DNA from 4 places in the Paenibacillus dendritiformis genome. Region 1 is predicted to be linked to each of the others. Evidence: predicted binding sites of a transcription regulator. Region 1 holds the regulator's gene; each other region holds the start of a gene.
The links. Region 1 encodes Rex, which represses fermentation and respiration genes when NADH is low (regulators of the CRP and FNR family bind a similar motif). Its sites were predicted from a motif close to TTGTGAAATATTTCACAA; they were not measured.

Region 1 (3,140 bases):
GTGCTTCGTCTCCCGGCCGGCGAGCGTCCGGAAGAGTGGCCCGAAGCGGTGGAGCTGGAAAAATCGATCCACACCCGGCTCAGCGACATCGTGCGCTCGGGCGAAAAGCTGGTCAATGAGTGGAAAGAGGCCGATGACGAAGAACTCGAAGGCGTCATCGTCGATATTAGCGGGCTGCTGAAGGATGTAGGACAGGTGCGCGACGATTTCCGCCTGTTCATGCAAGGATCGGATCCGGAGACGGTCTACTGGATGGAGGGCAATACGCAGTTCAAATTCAAGTCGCTGCAAATGTATGCCGTGCCGGTTGATGTGAGCGACGCGCTGAACCGGTATTTCTTCGAACCGAAAAAGAGCGTCATCCTCACTTCGGCGACGCTGTCCGTCGACAAGTCCTTTCAGTTCGTGCAGGAACAGATCGGCCTTGCGGAAGCCGCCAATGACGGCAGGCTGCATACGGTGATTCTGCCTTCCCCGTTCAATTACCGGGAGCAGGCGCTGGTCGTAATCCCGCGGGATTTCCCCAGCGTCAAAGGCTCGTCCGACGCAGTCTTCAATCAGACGCTCGCGAAATCGATCGGGGATGTGGCGCTCGTCACGCGCGGCAGGATGCTCGTCCTGTTCACTTCGTACCGCATGCTCCGGGATGTGTACGACCCGCTGAAGGAAGCGTTGAGCGCAAGCGGCATCCAGGTGCTGGGCCAAGGCATCGACAGCGGGAACCGCAGCAAGCTGACTCGCCGCTTCCGGGAGCAGCCGGCCTCCGTGCTGCTCGGTACGAGCAGCTTCTGGGAAGGCGTCGACATTCCCGGCGACGCGCTTACCTGTCTCGCCATTGTCCGGCTGCCCTTCCAGCCGCCGAACCATCCGCTCGTCGAAGCCAAATGCGATCGGCTGAAGCGCCAGAAGCAGAACCCGTTCCGGAAATATTCGGTTCCGCAGGCGGTCATCCGCTTCAAGCAGGGCTTCGGACGCCTTGTGCGGACCGCTCAGGACAAAGGCATCGTCATCGTGTACGATACGCGGGTAATCGAGACGAGCTACGGCAAACATTTCTTATATTCGCTTCCTGGGCCGAAGATGGAGCACATGGCCAATGTGCAGCTGGTGCCCAGAATCGAAGCGTGGTTAAGCGAGCACGAAAAATAGGCGTGTAAGAGCGATGAGGGGGCAACGAAATAGATATGAAAACGTTGAAAATATCAGAAGCTGTCGTTCGCAGACTGCCGGTTTATTTACGTCATCTGATGGAACTGAAGCAGCGAGAGGTTCTGACGGTTTCTTCACAGGATTTGGGGCAGAAGCTGGACCTCAATCCCGCCCAGATTCGCAAAGACTTGGCATATTTCGGCGATTTTGGACGCAAAGGAATCGGGTATGACGTCTCTTACCTGATTCAACAAATCCGTCATATACTGAAGCTGGATCAGATTATTCATGTCGGTCTCGTCGGCGCGGGGAAGCTGGGCCATGCATTGTGCAACTATACGGCTTATATGAAGGATAATATGCGGATTGTGGCCGTATTCGACGCGCTGGAGTCGAAGGTAGGCACCGAGATCAATAATCTGCGGGTGCAGCCGATGAGCGAGTTGGCGGACACCGTGCGCGAGCAGAAAATCCGCATCGGCATCATTACCGTGCCCGCCTCGGAGGCGCAGCATGTCGCGGAACAGTTCGTCGAGGCGGGCGTCGAGGCGATCTTGAACTTCGCGCCGGTCATCCTTCGCGTCCCGGCTCATGTCCGGGTGCATACGGCCGATTTTACGACGGACATGTTCAGTCTGGCCTATTATTTATCCGATGATAGAAAGGAAGCTCCGGTAGAATGACGAAAATGATTATTGAGAACGGGACCTTTGCTTCGCTCCGCCCAGGCGCGGAGCGCACGGCCGTTACAGGCGCGATGGTCATTGAAGATGACATGATTGTATATGTGGGAGAACAGCTGCCGCAGGAGCATGACACTTCCGAAGCGGCGCGGATCGACGGCAAAGGGCTGTTCTTCATGCCAGGGCTCATCAACACGCACGGCCATGCGGCGATGTCGCTGCTGCGCGGATATGGAGACGACATGGTGCTCCAGACGTGGCTGCAGGAGAAGATGTGGCCGATGGAAGCGAAATTCACCGCGGAGGATGTCCGCTGGGGAACGGCGCTCTCGGTCCTGGAAATGCTGAAAGGCGGGACGACGACATTCGTGGATATGTACGACCATATGGATGAGGTGGCCAAGGTCGTCGAGGAGTCCGGCATGCGCGCCTGCCTGATGCGCGGCGCCATCGGCTTATGCCCGGAAGACGTGCAGGAAGCGAAGCTCCGGGAAGCCGTTCAATTCGCCCAGGATTGGCACGGGAAGGCGGACGGGCGCATCACGGCGATGCTGGCTCCGCACGCTCCGTATACATGTCCTCCGGGCTTCATCGAGAAGTTCGTGCAGGCGGCGCATGATCTCGATCTTCCGCTGCATACGCACATGTCGGAGACCGCGGCGGAAGTCGCCCAGAATGTCGCGGACTACGGGCTTCGTCCCGTCGCTCATCTGGAGAAGCTCGGCTTCTTCTCCCGGCCTTCCTTCGTGGCGCACGGCGTGCATCTGACCGATGAGGAGATCGAAGTACTGGCTCGTCACGATGTAGCGGTCTCTCATAATCCCGGCAGCAATCTGAAGCTGGCTTCCGGCGTCGCCCGGGTGCCCGAGCTGCTTCGCGCGGGCGTAACCGTATCGCTCGGAACGGACGGGCCGGCAAGCAACAACAATCTGGATATGTTCGAAGAGATGCGCCTGGCGGCCCTGATTCATAAGGGCGTATCCGGCGATCCGACGGCCGTTCCGGCAGCTGAAGCGATGCGCATGGGCACGCTGTACGGAGCCCGGACGATCCGGGCGGAGAAGCTGGGGCTGCTGGAAGCCGGCATGAAGGCGGATATCGTAGCGGTGAATGTGAACCAGCCGCATTTCGTGCCGCATACCGACTTCGTCTCGCATATGATCTATTCCGCTTCCGCTAAAGATGTCGCCCATGTATGGGTCGACGGGCGCCAAGTGATCAAGGACGGCCAATGCCTCACCTTGGACGAAGAGCGCATTCTCTATGAAGCCGGGCGGTGCTTCGAGCGCCTGCTTGAGCGCTGACGGG
Region 2 (3,140 bases), 2.3 Mb from region 1:
GTACTGTTGGTGGACAAAGGCCATGATATTTACCGGCGGAGCTGTCCGATTCTGGAGGAGAAAATTCAATTCTGCCCTCCGGCTATCGGCCGCAAAGAATTCGCCGGATGCTTGCCCGCCTGTTCCATCACAAACGGCTTCGGCGGAGCCGGCGCCTATAGTGACGGCAAATTCAATATCACGACCGAGTTCGGCGGCTGGCTGACGGATTATTTGCCGCCCTCGCAGGTGCTTGATCTGATTCAATACGTGGACCGCATCAATTTGGAGCATGGTGCCACGACGAATATAACCGACCCGACGACCGAGACCGTGCGCCGGATCGAACAGCAGGGCTATGCGGCAGGCTTGAAGCTGCTGCGTGCGGAAGTCCGCCACTTGGGGACGGAGCAGAACCTGGAGATTTTGAAATCGATTTTTGAATACTTGAAGACCCGTATCGATATGATGCATAAGACCGAAGTGGCGGATCTCGTCACCGTGAAGGAAGACGGCCGCCATGTCGTGAAGGGCATCGAACTGAAGGGCGGCGAGACGCTCGAAGCCGATCGCGTCGTTATCGTGCCGGGACGGGACGGTTCCGCCTGGCTGAAGGAGATTCTGAAGAAGCGCCGCCTGAAAATGTACAACAATCAGGTCGATGTCGGCGTGCGCGTCGAGACGTCTGATGTCGTCATGCGGGAGATTAACGAGCATCTGTATGAAGGCAAGTTCATCTTCAACACGTCCGTAGGCACGCGGGTGCGCACCTTCTGCAGCAATCCGTCCGGACATGTCGTGGTCGAGAACCACAGCGGCATCATGTGCGCGAATGGCCACTCTTACAAGGATCCGAAGCTCGGCTCGAAAAATACGAACTTCGCCCTGCTCGTCTCGCACACGTTCACGGAGCCGTTCGACAAGCCGAACGAGTATGCCCGCGAAATCTGCAAACGCGCCAACGATCTGTCCGGCGGCGGCGTCATTGTGCAGAAATACGGCGATATCCTCCGCGGCCGCCGCTCTACCGAGAAGCGCATTCGGGAAGGCTTCCTGGAGCCGACGCTCCGCGAGGGGGTGCCGGGCGATCTCGGTCTCGTGCTGCCATATAACACGATGAAGAGCCTCATCGAAATGGTGGAGGCGCTGGACAAGGTGACGCCGGGAATCGCTTCCGAGCATACGCTGTTCTACGGCGTCGAGGCGAAATTCTACTCGGCCCGCCCGAAGCTGGATGCGTCGCTCGAATCCGAGATTGCCGGGCTGTACTGCGGCGGCGACGGGGCCGGGGTTACCCGGGGGTTGGCGCAAGCGGGGGCGGCCGGAGTTCACATCGCCCGCAGCATCATCGCGAGAGCCTAATTCAGATAACGAAGTCCGCGGCCGCAAGGTACGCGGGCTTTTTGTCGTTTTTGGCGGTTCATGGGGGCTCCCGGCGGTTCTTGATTTCCTCCATGAGGTGTTGCCAGATTGTTCATTTTGAACATTGTCTTGTGATAAATTGCACAACCTCGACTGAGAACCTTCGATACAATGAACTTGCATCTTACATCCGTCTGCAACGGACTGCCATAACGGCGTGACCGTTGCGTTCATCCGGGAGGATGCGACAGGCGACAAGGTACTTGCGGTGCAAGGAGGTAATGCAATATGGCAGGATACTTGAAGCCGCAGGAAATAGCGGCAGCGACGGTGGAGACAGGAACGGCCAAGGCCCGCAATCCGCTGTCGGTTATGGTGATACTGGGTTTTCTGGCAGGCGCGTTCATCGCGCTGGGATATTTACTGTATATACGGGTGACGGCGGGGGCTCCTCTGGAGTGGGGGACGATCACCGGTCTTATCGGCGCGTCCCTCTTCCCGATCGGGCTTATCCTCGTCCTGCTGGGGGGCGGCGAACTGCTGACCGGCAATATGATGGCCGTCCCGTTGGCCCGGATGAAGGGCCGAATTACGACCGGCGAGGTCGCACGCAATCTGATCGTGATTACGTTGAGCAATTTCCTGGGAGCGATATTCGTCGCATACTTCTTCGGGCATATCGTCGGCCTGACCGCCGATGGCGTCTATCTGGAGAAGACCGTGTCCGTCGCCGGACACAAGCTGGAAGAAGGCTTCCTGCAAGCGTTCGTCTCCGGTATCGGCTGCAACTGGCTCGTGGCGTTGGCGGTGTGGCTGTCTTACGGCTCCAAGAGCTTCAGCGGCAAAGTATTGGGCATCTGGTTCCCGACGATGACATTCGTAGCCATCGGCTTCCAGCACGTGGTGGCCAACATGTTCGTCATTCCGGCAGCCATCTTCGAAGGCTATTACAGCTGGGGAGAATATATCATGAACTTCATTCCGGTCTGGCTAGGCAACCTCACCGGCGGTGCCGTCTTCGTGGCGGGCGCTTACTGCCTGGCTTATTTGCGGCCGAATCCGGATGAAGCCATGCCGGCTCGGACTTCCGCGCCGGGTGCTTCCGCTTCTATGGCATCAGCGGCCCCAACTGCGGCGGCTTCCTCCTCCGGGAGCCTTGACCAATCTGTCACGGGATAAGCTTCCGCTCGCGTGATATATTGAACCAGGTCCGTCCAGTCCGGGCCTGGTTTCTTGATCCTTGAGGCCATTTGGGCATGCAGTTGCGTAAAGGCATCCGTTTTCTCAATAGGGTGATCGGGGCTTGCATATATTCGGAAGGAAATGATAATAATTATCAGTACAAGAGTGAAAAAGCAGCCCGGCAAGGCTGCTTGGACCTGCGCTAAATTTTGGGCTCGAACGTTTTACAGTCCGTTTCTTCCGAGTTGCTTGCTTGTCTTCCTTGACGATTCACGACATAAATCGAAGAAGCGTTGCACTTATTGCCGGCAGCCCAGTATTTGCAGCTGTTCACTTCGCACAGCACGTCTTTAGCCATGGCGTGTCACCCCCTTTGCAATAGCATTGACGGGATGATGGCGGTTCTATACGCCCTGCTGCTGCCAAATCTGCCCCAAGACATGGATCGGCAAGCCATGTCTTTTTGGCATGTCTACGAAAGGACGGGGAGGAAGCGTTGGTGCACAGCCCTTGCGAAGAACCTGGCTCTTTATCGGGGCTCCATTGTAATCCACTTGGGTGTTGTTCGCTGGGAAAACCCCGCTGATTTATGCCTTTGCTCTAATATGCCAATGACT
Region 3 (3,140 bases), 3.2 Mb from region 1:
CCCAGGGGCCCATGCCGGCCGCCTTTTCCATCCGAAGCGCACAAAAAAAGCCTATGATCTCGCTTGAAATCATAAGCTTATCCTCATCTTATCCTCCTGCCGCACGCAGCGCTTCCGCGAATAACGCGATGCCGGGGCCGATCTCGCCGGTCTGCGGACGCGCGAACGTGAACCGGACATAGCCCCGCTCCGATCCGTAGACGCTTCCCGGAACGAAGGCGACGCCCCGCCGCAGACTCTCCTCCAGCAGTCTGCCATCGTCGACAGGCTGTCTCATCCGGCACCACAGATGCAACCCGCCTTGCGGCAGCGTATAGGACAGCTTGCCCGGCAGCTCCCGCTGAAGAGCGTCAAGCAGCAGGTTCCGCTTGTGCGACAGCTCTCTCCGCAGACGGACCAGATGCCCTTCAAAATGGGCCGAAGACAGCAATTCCGCCGCAATGCGCTGCGGCAGGACGCTTAGGCCGAAATCCATCTGCTGCTTCTCGTCCGTCAGCCGGCTCACCACGGATTGGGGAGCGACCATCCAGCCGATGCGCAAACCCGAAGCGACGATTTTGGAGAGCGATCCGATGTACAGCACGGTGCTGCCGGAATCGCTTGATTTGAGCGAAGGCGGCGGATTGCCCGTGAATGAGGTCAAGCTGAACGGATCGTCTTCGACAATGGGAATGCCCAGACGCCCGCAAATCTCGAGCAGCCGTTCCCGGCGCGACGGATCCAGCAAGCGGCCGGTCGGATTATGATAATTCGGGTTCACAAATATCATGCGTATCTGATGCTCCCGGTGCAGCGACAGGATCCCTTCGGGACAGACGCCCTTCTCATCTACGGGCAGGCGGAATAACCGCAGGCCTGCCGTATGGAACATCGGGAGCGAATAGTAATAAGACGGGTCTTCGATCGCCACGGCATCGCCCGGGCTTAACAGACGCTTCGTAATCAGATAAAGCGACTGATGCGATCCCGAAGTGACCAGTATCGAGGCTTCCGTGGCCCGAATGCCGCGGTACTGCTTCAAATACGAGGCCAGCTCCTGCCGCAGCGGAACATAGCCCTGAGGATGGTCATATCCCAGGTCTTCATGCAGCGCATGCTCGCTCAGCAGCAGGCGGATGGCCTCACTGGGCGACAAATCCGGGGACAGCTCGCCGCTGGCGAAGTCGATGAGCGGACGTCCCGAATCCAGTTGGTTGCGAATCAGCTGCATGTAAGATTGGCGCGGCTGCATGGCCGCCCCATCATCCACATATTGTAGCCAATCCGGCGTTTGCTTCGGAGCGGCGCCCCAACGTGATTTGCTTACCCGCGTTCCGCTCCCGACCATGCTCTCAATCATTCCGGAGGCGCGCAATTCCTCATAGGCCTGCACGACGGTGCTGCGATTGACGTTGATTTGCCCGGCCAATTTGCGCTCTGAAGGGAGAAGGCTTCCCGGCGGGAATTCCCCATAGATGATTCTCCGTTCTATATATGCGGCAATCTGCTGATATAACGGCTGCTTGCTCGAACGATCCGGTTGCCACATCCCCATCCACCTCTTGTTGACCTTTGTATGTGATTTTTATCACACAATATAAGTATAGCATTATGTTTATTTCCCCGGCACAGACCGATTTCATCGAAACATTGTCAACTATGTGGCAGTGTGTTGAACATGGATGAGTTGGCCCGGTAAAAGTGGATGGCGACACGCAGCGCCGTCTGGACTATGATCATGCATAAGCGATCGCCTGGCCATCGCCCGCCCTCCACGGACAGCGCATCACGTGCCGTCTTTTACGTGAAGCCATTCACAAAATAGGGCGCCCGGCAGGCCATTTTCAACCAGAACATGAATCAGCTAAAGGAGGCCGTTATGGATCAGGTCATTCTTGCACGCATCCAATTCGCTTCGACGACGCTATTCCACTACATTTTCGTCCCGATGACGATTGGCCTGGCATTCCTAATCGCCCTGTTGGAGACGTTCTACGTCCGAACAGGCAGAGACATTTATAAGCAGTCCGCCCAGTTTTGGAGCAAATTATTTCTGATCAATTTCGCGGTCGGTGTCGTCACCGGCATTCTGCAGGAGTTTCAGTTCGGGATGAACTGGTCCAATTATTCCCGCTTCGTCGGCGACGTGTTCGGCCCTTCGCTGGCGATCGAGGGCCTGCTCGCTTTTTTTATGGAGTCTACGTTTATCGGCTTATGGGTGTTCGGCTGGGATCGCTTGTCGAAGCGCGTCCATCTGGCATGCATCTGGCTCGTCTCGATCGGCACGATGCTGTCGGCCTTCTGGATATTGACGGCCAACGCCTTCATGCATGCCCCGGTCGGATACGTGTTCCAAAACGGAAGAGCGGAGATGAGCGATTTCTGGGCGATCATCCGCAATCCGCAGCTGTGGCTGCAATTTCCGCATACGTTATTCGCCGCCCTCGCGACCGGCGCGTTCTTCATGGCCGGCGTCAGCGCATGGAAGCTGCTGAAGCGGCACAAACCCGAGATGTTCCGGATCTCATTCCGCGTCTCCATTACAGTCGCCCTCGTCTCGGCCCTACTCATCGCCTTCATCGGCCATGAGCAAGCCCAGCATCTGATCAAGTCGCAGCCGATGAAGATGGCCGCCGCGGAAGCGTTATGGGACACCAGCGAGGATCCGGCCCCGTTCACGCTGTTCGCCCGCATCGATACGGAGAACCAGGACACGACATCCAAGCTGCAAGTCCCGTATATGCTGAGCATTCTGGCGCACAGCAAGCTGAGCGGCAGCGTGGAGGGAATGAACCAGATCCAGGCGGAGTACGAGGAAAAATACGGACCCGGGAATTACATTCCTTCGGTCAAAATGACCTTCTGGAGTTTCCGCACGATGGTCTTCGCCGGGGGCCTGATGTGTCTGATCGCCATCTATGGCTTTATGCTGGCCCGCAGACGCAAGCTGGAGCAGCGGCCCTGGTTCTTGAAGCTGATGGTCGGCGCGATCGCCTTCCCGTTCCTGGCCAATTCAACCGGATGGCTCATGGCGGAGATGGGGCGCCAGCCGTGGGTCGTCTTCGGCGTCATGCGCACCGAGGACGCGATCTCGCCTACCGTAACCGCGGGCGAGCTTCTGTTCTCGCTGATTGCGTTTACCACCATCTACGCGATCCTGG
Region 4 (3,140 bases), 2.8 Mb from region 1:
GCATCATTTCGGGCCACCGCCCTTCCTTGCCCATCCCGTTCGGATTGCAGGCCGTATCGAACAAAATCTTGCCTTCCGGATGATCGCTCAATACGGTATAGACCGGAAACTCCACGAACTCCGTGGCCGCATTCGGATTTAGAATCGTAGCCGGATTATGCATGCCGATCAACCAGTTTTTGTCCATGCTCATGCGGCCGTTATCCATCACATACAGCTTAGGACGGGCTTTCATCACATTCGTCATGTTCCTTTCCTCCCATGTAATGTACGACTTAGGGTACACCTTTGATTCTATGATCAGCGATGGAGACTTATAAACTAAACTTGAGACATGACAAAAAAAGCATAATAACGTCCCTTCGCCTTCAGGACATCATTATGCTTGGGCATTCTCCGATCCGCATCTTTAATAAAATAATCTTGGCACCAATAATTGGATTCTGTTCGTTGGCAGCATAATAGCCGCGCAGCCTCCATCTCCGAAGCCGGGCGAACTCCGCAAAACTGCTTGATTCTCCATATACGCCGATTCGGTAAGCGAAATCCTGCGTAAATACAGCATTTCGATATGGGCGGCTTTACCAGAAAGGGAATCCTGCAAAATTACAGGATTTTCATCCGTTTCGCCTTGGCTTGAAGCAAAAGGGCCTAAAATGATGTAGATTTGCAGCAATTCCTCGGGATGTGGACTCATTGAGCCAAAAATCCTGTAAAATAGCAGCAATTTCCTCCACAGGTCACGCTGCTGGCACGCTTCATCGCCGTATTGCTCGATTCCCCGCCCTCATAACATAAATCTAAATCATCGTAGGTCTTCCGAAGCATGTCACGCCAATCGGGATGATTGCTGCCTGACAGCACCCTCTCCGTCAATCTGTCATCCAGAGCGATGGCCATGCCATGTTGATCGGCGAAGGGCGCTATGGTGCGATAGGCTCTCTCATAAGGACTAGAAATGATATGTTCGATAGGTTTGTCCGCCAAAAATTCCGCAAGCTTGTGCGCTTGCCGCACACCGGCTGCGGTTAACGGCGCGTCCGGAGCTTGCCCTTCCGCTAGGGAATGCCGCACAATGTATACATTTTTCATGACCAATATCCTCCTGATAAGACAATGTGGGAGTTCAGGCCTTGGCAGCTTCCGGCTCGGGAAATCCATGTTGAATGGCAGGCGTGTGGCCCCGCCAATTCTTTGCAAATGATTATGATAACATAGAGTTCCTGAACTTGGAAGCTATGAGGTGTCATGAAATGTTCTTGATCATCTTGCGCGCCTCATCCTAGAAACCCGATGCACGGTCACAAGAAATTCAAAACATTGTGAAAAAAATCACTATTAATGAGGGCGACATTATATTAAAATGAAGTGTACCTAACATCATAGAAAAACGGGGGTTGTTAACTTGAAGAAGAAAGCAGCAGCAATGTTGATTCTCGTTCTCTCTTTCATGCTCGTGATCGCGGGATGCGGCAGCGGCGGGAACCAGAATCAAAACGAGAGCCAGGGCAATGAAAAACCGGCGGAATCCCAAGAATCGGAAGCCGTGTCGGGTGCTTCTCAAACCAACTATACACCTATCGATCAATTAAAAGATAAATATGATATCATCATTGTCGGTGCAGGCGGCGCCGGAATGTCTGCCGCGCTTGAAGCCAAAGAAAAAGGCATGAACCCGGTTATTTTCGAAAAAATGCCGATTGCCGGCGGCAATACGATGAAATCCTCCTCCGGTATGAATGCTTCCCAGACCAAGTTCCAAAAAGAGCAAGGCATTGAGGACAACAATGACCTCTTTTACGAAGAGACGTTAAAAGGCGGCCATGGCACGAACGACAAAGAGATGCTTCGGTTCTTCGTCGATAATTCCGCAAGCGCCATCGAATGGCTTGATTCGATCGGAATTCGTCTGAACAATATCACGATTACGGGCGGCATGAACGAGAAGCGCACGCACCGCCCGGAAGACGGCTCGGCGGTAGGTCAATACCTCGTCAACGGTCTGGTGAGAAATGTTCAAGAGAAAGAAATTCCTCTGTTCGTAAATGCGAATGTAACGGAAATTACGGAGAAGGACGGCAAAGTAAACGGCGTGAAGGTCCTCTTCAACAATAACGATGAGAAGACGATTGCGGCGGATGCTGTCGTGGTGACCACCGGCGGTTATGGCGCTAACATGGATATGATTGGCGAGGTTCGCTCCGATCTGAAAGGTCTGGTGACGACAAACCAAGAAGGCAGCACCGGCGACGGCATCAAGATGATCGAAAAACTCGGCGGCGTCACGGTCGATATGGATCAAATCCAGGTTCACCCGACGGTGCAGCAAGAGAAATCCTATCTTATCGGGGAAGCGGTCCGAGGTGAAGGCGCAATCCTGGTTTCCAGCGAGGGCAAACGTTTCACAAACGAGCTGGACACGCGCGACAATGTCACGGCGGCCATCAACAAGCTGCCTGAAAAATCAGCTTATCTTGTATTTGATTCCGGCGTAAAATCCCGGGCGAAAGCCATTGAGCAGTACGACAAAATGGGCTTTGTCATTCAAGGCGATACCATTGAGGCGTTAGCCAAAGAAATTGGCGTTCCGGCAGATCAGTTAACTGCCACGCTGGATACATGGAACAGCGCCGTGAAGAACAAAGAGGATGCCGAATTCGGCAGAACGACAGCGATGGACCACGATCTGTCCAGCGGGCCATACTATGCCATCAAGATCGCCCCTGGGATTCACTACACCATGGGCGGCGTGAAAATCAATACAAACACTGAAGTGTTGAATAAAGACGGCCAGCCGATTCCTGGCTTGTTCGCAGCAGGCGAGCTAACAGGCGGCTTGCACGGTCAAAACCGCATCGGCGGCAACTCCGTGGCCGAGATCATCATCTTCGGCCGCCAAGCCGGCATTAAATCGGCTGAATTCGTACAAGCACAATAAACCGCCAATTTTCCGGCAGCACGCGACAAGCGCTTGTGCTCCTCAGAGTCCAAGCGCTTGTTTTTTTACACGCCAGCAAAAAGGCGACCGCTCCCCGGTGGAATGGAGGGAAGCGATCGCCGCTTGATTTATTGCCTTACTACACGAGCATCCCGGCAATCGCCGCGCTCATCAGGTTGGCCAATGTGGCGGCAATGACCGC

Region 2: a site for Rex is predicted at 1,471-1,488, ahead of L6439_RS26580 (formate/nitrite transporter family protein). Genes of this name have one in related genera too.
Region 3: a site for Rex is predicted at 1,782-1,799, ahead of L6439_RS01480 (cytochrome ubiquinol oxidase subunit I). Genes of this name have one in related genera too.
Region 4: a site for Rex is predicted at 1,321-1,338, ahead of L6439_RS03555 (flavocytochrome c). Genes of this name have one in related genera too.

What each region holds. Positions count from the first base shown of each region.
Region 1 is NZ_AP025344.1:3,632,527-3,635,666, reverse strand. Features, by position in the region: gene dinG (ATP-dependent DNA helicase DinG) at 1-1,149, shown strand, start outside; gene L6439_RS16000 (redox-sensing transcriptional repressor Rex) at 1,185-1,832, shown strand; gene L6439_RS15995 (amidohydrolase) at 1,829-3,136, shown strand.
Region 2 is NZ_AP025344.1:5,981,115-5,984,254, reverse strand. Features, by position in the region: gene L6439_RS26585 (NAD(P)/FAD-dependent oxidoreductase) at 1-1,341, shown strand, start outside; gene L6439_RS26580 (formate/nitrite transporter family protein) at 1,630-2,520, shown strand; gene L6439_RS26575 (DUF1540 domain-containing protein) at 2,726-2,881, opposite strand.
Region 3 is NZ_AP025344.1:293,767-296,906, reverse strand. Features, by position in the region: gene pdxR (MocR-like pyridoxine biosynthesis transcription factor PdxR) at 89-1,528, opposite strand; gene L6439_RS01480 (cytochrome ubiquinol oxidase subunit I) at 1,859-3,140, shown strand, end outside.
Region 4 is NZ_AP025344.1:823,573-826,712, reverse strand. Features, by position in the region: partial or broken gene L6439_RS03570 (MBL fold metallo-hydrolase) at 1-247, opposite strand, end outside; gene L6439_RS03565 (hypothetical protein) at 410-697, opposite strand; gene L6439_RS03560 (histidine phosphatase family protein) at 694-1,092, opposite strand; gene L6439_RS03555 (flavocytochrome c) at 1,406-2,938, shown strand; gene L6439_RS03550 (NupC/NupG family nucleoside CNT transporter) at 3,078-3,140, opposite strand, start outside.